Regions from separate parts of the Propioniciclava sp. genome, predicted to be linked through region 1. Evidence: predicted binding sites of a transcription regulator. Region 1 holds the regulator's gene; the other holds the start of a gene.
The links. Region 1 encodes HrcA, which represses chaperone genes, less so after heat shock. Its sites were predicted from a motif close to TTGGCACTCGNNNNNNNCGAGTGCCAA; they were not measured.

Region 1 (3,847 bases):
CGTGGAAGTCCGCAAGACGCCGTCGCTGACCAGCACCGCGTGCGCCCCCGCCTGGACGAAGGCGCCTACCTCCTCCTCGGTCAGGCCCCCCTCGGGACCGACGATGACCAGCACGTCGCCGGACGCCGGAAGATCGACCTCCGAGAGCGTCGCGGTGGCGCTCTCGTGCAGGATCAAAGCGAGTGTCGTCTGCGGAATCAGTTCGACGAGTTCGCGGGTCCGCATCGCCGCGGTCACGATCGGAACCCGGAGTCGGCGGCTCTGCTTGGTGGCCTCCCGGGCTGTGGAGCGCCAGCGTCCCAGTTGCCGTTCCTCCCGGTCCTGGGTCCATCGGACGACCGAACGGCTCGACTGCCAGGGGATGATCCGATCCGCGCCGATCTCGGTCAACATTTCGACGGCCTGCTCGGAACGGTCGCCCTTCGCCAGCGCCTGCACCACGTGATAACGGACATCCGGGTCGCCGGAGGACAGCACCTCGGCGACCTCGATCGTCACACTCACCTTGTCGGTCTCGGTCACCGGCCCGCGGACGCCCGTTCCGGCACCGTCGCTGATGGTGATCGTCTCCCCCACGCGGATGCGTCGGACGGCCGCCGCATGGCGCCCCTCTTCGCCGCGCAGCGAGACGGTGTCGCCGACATGCGGGTGGTGCAGGTCGGCCAGGAACAACGCTTCGGTCATCGGCTCCTCGATCTCAGCCAGCGGTCGGGTCAGTCGGCGAAGGCGTCCTTCAGGCGTCCGAAGAACCCCTTGCCGCCGGCGCGGGCCACCGAGGCCTCGGGACGCGTCTCGTTGCGCTCCTGCGCCAATTGCCGCAGGAGGTCACGTTGTGCGTCGTCGAGACCGGTCGGGGTCTGCACCAACAGCGTAACGCCGAGATCACCTCGTCCGGTGCCGCGCAGCCGCGGAACCCCGCGTCCTTGGACGACGAGCCGGGCACCGGACTGGGTACCCGCGGGCACCTCGACCTTCACCTTGGCGTCCTCGGGGGCCGTGCCCTCCACGTCCGCCTCCAGCGTCTCGATCCAGACCTCGGTGCCGAGCGCGGCGGCGGTCATGGGCAGCTTGGCGACCATCTCCAGATTGTCGCCCTCCCGCTTGAACACCTCATGCGGGCTGACGGTCAGTTCCACGTACAGGTCGCCGGCGGGTCCGCCTCCCGGCCCGACCTCTCCTTGGGAGTCGAGGTGGACGCGGTTGCCCGGGCTGACCCCCGCGGGGATCTTGACGTTGATGGTGCGCGTGGAACGCACCCGCCCCTCGCCGGAGCACTCTCCACAGGGGTGCTGGATGATCGTGCCGTAGCCGCGGCAGGTGGGACACGGCTGGACGGTGCGGATGTCGCCCAAGAAGGAGCGCTGCACGGTCTGCACATCGCCGGAACCGTGACAGGTCGAACAGGTCACCGGTTCCTCGCCATCGGCCGACCCCTTGCCGCTGCAGGTGGGGCACACCACGGCGGTGTCGACGCGGATCGGCTTGGTGACGCCGAACGCGGCCTCCGCGAGCGTGAGGTTGAGCCGGACCAGTGCGTCTTGGCCCTTACGGACCCGGCTGCGGGGCCCGCGCGACGTCTGTGCGCCGAACATGGCATCGAACAGTCCGCCGACGTCGAAGCCCGCTGCACCGCCGGGGAACCCGTACCCGCCCATGCCGCCTGCCCCGCCGCCGCCCATAGGGTTGCCGCCGAGGTCGTACATCTGACGCTTCTTGGCGTCCGACAGCACGGCGTAGGCCTCGCCGATCTCCTTGAACTTCTCAGCAGAGCTGGGGTCGTCGGCGACGTCGGGGTGGTACTTCATCGCCAGCTTGCGGTAGGCACGCTTGATCTCGTCGCCGCTCGCGTCCCGGGACACGCCCAGAACCTCGTAGTAATCGCTCAACGTTGTCCTTCGTTCTTCACCTAATCGGGAGGTCGCTCAGCCCTCGGCCAGGAAACGGCCGACGTAGCGGGCCACGGCGCGCACGGAGGCGATCGCCGCGGGGTAGTCCATGCGGGTGGGGCCCATGATCCCCAGGGATCCCCACGAGGAGCCGTCGTCACCGTACCCGGAGGCGACGATGGATGCCGCCTGCAGGGGCTCGTAGGGGTTCTCGCGGCCGATGCGCACCCGCACGTCGTTACCGGCCGACTCCCCCAGCAGGTGCAGCAGCACCACTTGCTCCTCCAGGGCCTCCAGCATCGGTTTGACGGTGCTCTCGTACTGGTCGCCGAAGCGCGTGAGGTTCGGGACGCCGGCCACGGCCACCTTGGCGTCGGCCTCCTCCGAGACGATGTCGCGGACGGCATCGGCGATGGGGCCGGTGAGGCCGGAATCGTTCGGATCGGGAACTTCGGCGGCGGCGCTGAGCCGCTGCGCGGCCTCGCGGTGGGTCACCCCCAGGATCTGCTCGGCGATCCGGCTCCGGAGCCGCGCGAGGTGATGGTCGTCGCTCTGCGCCAAGGGTACGAACCGCTGTCCGATGGCGCCGCTGGAGGACACCACCATGACCAAACCGCGGTCGGCCCCCAGGGAGAGGATGTCGATGTGGCGGATCGTGGCACTGGAGATCAGCGGGTACTGGACGATCGCGACCTGCCGGGTGATCTGCGCGAGCAGCGCGACGGCGCGGCGCACGATCTCGTCGACGTCGAAGGCGCCCTCCATGAAGGTCTGGATCGCGCGCCGCTCCGCCACGCTCAGCGGCTTGACCGTGGAGAGCCGATCGACGAAGAGCCGGTAGCCCTTGTCGGTGGGAATCCGGCCGGCGGAGGTGTGGGGCTGGGTGATGTAGCCCTCGTCCTCCAGCGCGGCCATGTCGTTGCGCACGGTGGCGGGAGACACCTGCAGGTTGTGCCGTTGCACCAGTGCCTGCGAGCCGACCGGCTCGCGGCTCGACACGTAGTCGGTGACGATCGCCTTCAGGATCGTCAGTTTCCGATCGTCCATCCTTTCACCCCCTGGCCTACTGGCACTCGGACTCCGCGAGTGCCAGCATACGTGACCGCGGACCCCGATCCCGCATCTGTGCCCAGGCGCGCCCCGTAGGCCAACTCGGTGCCCGAGGGCGGGTAAGTTGGCGCGGTGACGTTCGAACTCGGTCCCTTCACCGCCATCGCTGATCGCGTGTTCATCGCCCGGGCGGAACCCGCCTCGGTCACGATCGGGCTGCTGGTGGGCGAGGAGTCGGCGGTGGTGATCGACACGGGCAGTTCGCCCACGCAGGGCGCAGCCATCCTCGCCGCCGCCCAGGAGCAGGCCGGATCGGTCCCGGTGCGTCACGCCGTCATCACCCATGCGCATGCCGATCACTACTTCGGCCTCGGAGGCCTGCCGGGAGTGAGTTCCGTGGCGCACCGGGGCCTCGTGGCCGCCGCACGCGCCGCCGAGGAACAGGCCAAGCCCGGCGTGGCCCCGACAGAACTCGTCGAGCCGTCGCGCACGTTCTCGCTCGCCACGACCATCGACCTGGGGGCGTGCTACGTGGAGATCGTGCACTTCGGCCGAGGCCACACCGATCACGACGTGGTGGTGCTGGTTCCCGGCCGGGGGGTGGTGTTCGCCGGCGATCTGCTGGAGAGCGAGGGTGGCCCTTGGGCCGGGGAGGACACCTGGCCGACCGAGTGGCCGCAGACGTTGGACGGCATGCTCGGCATCTTGAACAAGGCGTCGGTCGTGGTTCCCGGACATGGACCGCTCATGAGCCGCGAGGACGCCTTCGCTCAGCGCGCGGAGCTGGCCTGGTACGGGGGCAAGGCCGAGGAACTCTACGACGCGCGCACCCCGGCGCGCGGGGCCTGGCGCGAGGGCGCCGAATGGCCGTGGCCCCAAGCGCAATCCGAGGCCTTCCTAGAGGTGGCAAT
Region 2 (3,847 bases), on a different contig from region 1:
CATGGCGTCATCTTCCCTGACCGTGCCACCGTCCGGGCCACGCCACGCTGAGAGTCCGCATCCGCGTCCTGCCCCACGACGGACGCGGGGCGCCCCACCGAAGTGGGACGCCCCGCGGGAGTCGACGAGCGTCGGGCTCAGAAGCCCATGCCGCCCATGCCCTCGTCGCCACCGGCCGGAGCAGCCGGAGTCTTCTCCGGCTTGTCGGCGATAACGGCCTCCGTGGTGAGGAACAGGCCCGCGATGGACGCGGCGTTCTGCAGCGCGGAACGCGTGACCTTCGCCGGGTCGGGAATCCCCGCCGCCAGCATGTCGACGTACTCGCCAGTGGCCGCGTTGAGGCCCTGGCCCGCGGGCAGACCCGCGACCTTTTCGGCCACGACGCCACCCTCAAGGCCGGCGTTCACCGCGATCTGCTTCAGCGGGGCCGAAGCCGCGGTGAAGACGATCTGCGCGCCGATGGACTCGTCCTCGGACAGCCCCTCGAGGTTGCCCTTGGCCGCGGCCGCCGCCTGGATCAGCGCGACGCCGCCGCCGGGGACGATGCCCTCCTCGACGGCCGCCTTCGCGTTGCGCACGGCGTCCTCGATGCGGTGCTTGCGCTCCTTGAGCTCGACCTCGGTGGCCGCGCCGACCTTGATGACGGCCACGCCGCCGGCCAGCTTGGCGAGGCGCTCCTGGAGCTTCTCGCGGTCGTAGTCCGAGTCGGAGTTCTCGATCTCGCGGCGGATCTGGGCCACGCGACCCTTGATCTGCTCGGCATCGCCGGCGCCGTCGACGATCGTGGTCTCGTCCTTGGTGACGAGCACGGAACGCGCGCGGCCCAGCATTTCGAGGGTGACCTGGTCGAGCTTGAGGCCCACCTCTTCGGAGATGACCTGACCGCCGGTCAGGATGCCGATGTCGCCCAGCATCGCCTTGCGGCGATCGCCGAAGCCGGGGGCCTTGACGGCGACCGACTTGAACGTGCCACGGATCTTGTTGACGATGAGGCCAGCCAGGGCCTCGCCGTCGACGTCCTCGGCGATGACCAGCAGCGGCTTGCCGCTCTGCATGACCTTCTCCAGCACGGGCAGCAGGTCCTTGAGGTTGCTGACCTTGCTGTTCACGATGAGCACGTAGGCGTCCTCCAGGACGGCCTCCATGCGCTCGGGATCGGTGACGAAGTACGGGGAGATGTAGCCCTTGTCGAAGCGCATCCCCTCGGTGAGCTCCAGATCGAGCCCGAAGGTGTTGCTCTCCTCGACGGTGATCACACCTTCCTTGCCGACCTTGTCCATCGCCTCGGCGATGATGTCACCGACGGTGGAGTCGGCCGCGGAGATGGACGCGGTGGCCGCGATCTGCTCCTTGGTGTCGACCGGGGTGGAGTTCTTGGCCAGTTCGGCGATGATGACCTTGACGGCCTTGTCGATGCCGCGCTTGAGCTCGATGGGGTTCGCGCCGGCCGTCACGTTGCGGAGGCCCTCACGGACCATCGCCTGCGCGATCACGGTGGCGGTGGTGGTGCCGTCGCCAGCGACGTCGTCGGTCTTCTTGGCGACTTCCTTGACCAGCTCGGCGCCGATCTTCTCGAACGGATCATCGAGTTCGATGTCCTTGGCGATGGACACGCCATCGTTCGTAATGGTGGGGGCGCCCCACTTCTTCTCCAGGACGACGTTGCGGCCCTTCGGGCCCAGCGTCACCTTGACCGCGTCGGCGAGGATGTTCATCCCCCGCTCGAGGCCGCGGCGCGCGTCAACGTTGAATTCAATCAGCTTTGCCACTGCGGCAACCCTTTCGGATGTCAGCTATGAACGTCCGGACGGTGCCCGCGACGGACGGCCTGATCGGCAGGCCTCACCGGGCCGAACGTATGGCACTCTCGACCCGAGAGTGCTAACACCATGTTTAGCACTCGCCCTGGCCGAGTGCAAACGATCGGGGGGCGATTTCGTGACCCTTCGGCCCTCGCTCACGCGCCACGATTGACGTGGACCGCGGCGCCCGAGAGGCTGATCTGATGGAGCCTGGGGACCGTCTGCGCCGCGCCGCGAACCTGCTCAACCTGAGCACCATCGTGGGCCTGGCCGTCGCACTGGGTGGAGGCGCCCGACTGCGGCACGGTCCGCGCGGCCTGATCTTCGCGGAGGGCTACCGGCACCGGTTCCCGGACGCGGGGGCCTTCACGGTGGGCGACGTGATCCTCACTCGCAGCGACGTCCCGCACCTGACGGCCCGGCTCCCCGACGTCGTGGCCCACGAGCATCGCCACGCGGTGCAATACGCCGTCCTGGGGCCGTGGTTCCTGCCCGCCTACCTGCTGGCCGCGTCGTGGTCGCTGATGCGAGCCGGGGATCCCGCGACCCGCAACGTCTTCGAACGACACGCCGGGCTGGTCTCCGGCGGGTACCTGACGGATCAGACGACGGAGTGGACGCCCAGGTGGCGGGCGGAGCGCTGCTCCTGGCGACGCTGACGCTGGCGCCGAAGCCGCTTCACCAGCATGGGCGCGTGCGCGAGCGCCTCAGGCCGGTCGATCAGGGCGTTGAGTCGCTGGTAGTACCGCGGGGAGGAGAGCCCGAAGCGCTCCAGGATCGCGGCGTCCTTGTTGTCGGTGGCCGCCCACCAGGAAGACTCGAAATCGAGCAGCTCGGCATCGACTTCGCTGAGGCCGGAGGGCTCGATCATCGGGTTGGCGTCGGACATGCCTCAAGTTTACGCGGGAATCACACCCGTGTCATTCGCCCTGGGGTCGACGGGGTTGCCCACCCGTAAGGGGCCGGGTCTAATGGTGGGGACACAATGACGTTGACCGACGCTTGGAGGCGCTCCCGATGGACCAGCTACAGGGAACGATGATCCATTACCCCTGGGGCACTTTCGAGGCGATCCACTCCTTGCTGGGCACCGAGCCCGACGGCCGCCCGCTGGCCGAGTTCTGGCTCGGCGCCCATCCGCTGGCACCCTCCGCCCTCCCTGGCACCACCTTGGACGCGGCCATCGCCCAGCGTCCCGCGCTGCTGGGCGACCAGAGCCTGGCCGCCTTCGGGCCGCACCTGCCCTTCCTGATGAAGGTGCTGTCGGCACGTCACGCGCTGTCGCTGCAGGCGCACCCCAACCGGGAGCAGGCCCTGGCCGGGTTCGCCGCCGAGGAAGCCGCAGGGATTCCGCGGGAGGCTCCGCAGCGCACCTACAAGGACACCTGGCCCAAGCCTGAGATCCTCGTCGCCTTGGACGAGTTCCACACCCTGGCCGGATTCCGCGAGCCCGCCGAAACGGCCCGGCTCTTCGGTGCGCTGTCGGCGGGCCCCGAGGTCGAACGGCTCATCGCCCCGCTGCGCTCCCGCGGCGGGGAGGCCGCCCTGCAGGAGGTGTTCTTGCAGGTGCTGTCGCTGGACTCGGAGCACCGCGGGGCGATCGACGCCGTCCTCTCCTCAGCGGTCACCCACCGAGATGACACCGACGACCTGGGCGAGTTCGCGCGGACGGCCCTCGAGCTGGACGACGTGTTCCCCGGCGACCCGGGCATCATGGCCGCGCTGCTGATGAACCGGGTCGTGCTGCAGCCCGGTCAGGCGCTCTACGTGCCTGCAGGGCGGATGCACGCCCACCTGCGCGGCACCGGCATCGAGGTCATGGCCAGCAGCGACAACGTGCTGCGCGGCGGCCTCACGTCCAAACACATCGCCGTCGATGAACTCGTGACGGTGGTCGACTTCGCGTGGGGCCGCCCGACGATCCGGACGCCGCAGGAGACCTCACCCGGCCTGTGGACCTACCCGACGCCCGCGGTCGAGTTCGAGGTGAACCGACTGGAGGTCTCCCCCACCCTGGAGGTCGCGCTGCCCGCCCGCGCCGAGGC

Region 2: the regulator HrcA is predicted to act here: its motif matches at 1,894-1,920, upstream of groL (chaperonin GroEL).

What each region holds. Positions count from the first base shown of each region.
Region 1 covers NZ_DAIOIA010000053.1:65-3,911, reverse strand. The annotation lists gene V7E09_RS08470 (16S rRNA (uracil(1498)-N(3))-methyltransferase) at 1-684, opposite strand, end outside; gene dnaJ (molecular chaperone DnaJ) at 714-1,886, opposite strand; gene hrcA (heat-inducible transcriptional repressor HrcA) at 1,923-2,933, opposite strand; gene V7E09_RS08455 (MBL fold metallo-hydrolase) at 3,069-3,847, shown strand, end outside.
Region 2 covers NZ_DAIOIA010000027.1:10,243-14,089, forward strand. The annotation lists gene V7E09_RS05350 (copper homeostasis protein CutC) at 1-3, opposite strand, end outside; gene groL (chaperonin GroEL) at 138-1,769, opposite strand; gene V7E09_RS05360 (hypothetical protein) at 2,006-2,461, shown strand; gene V7E09_RS05365 (DUF3263 domain-containing protein) at 2,404-2,691, opposite strand; gene manA (mannose-6-phosphate isomerase, class I) at 2,820-3,847, shown strand, end outside.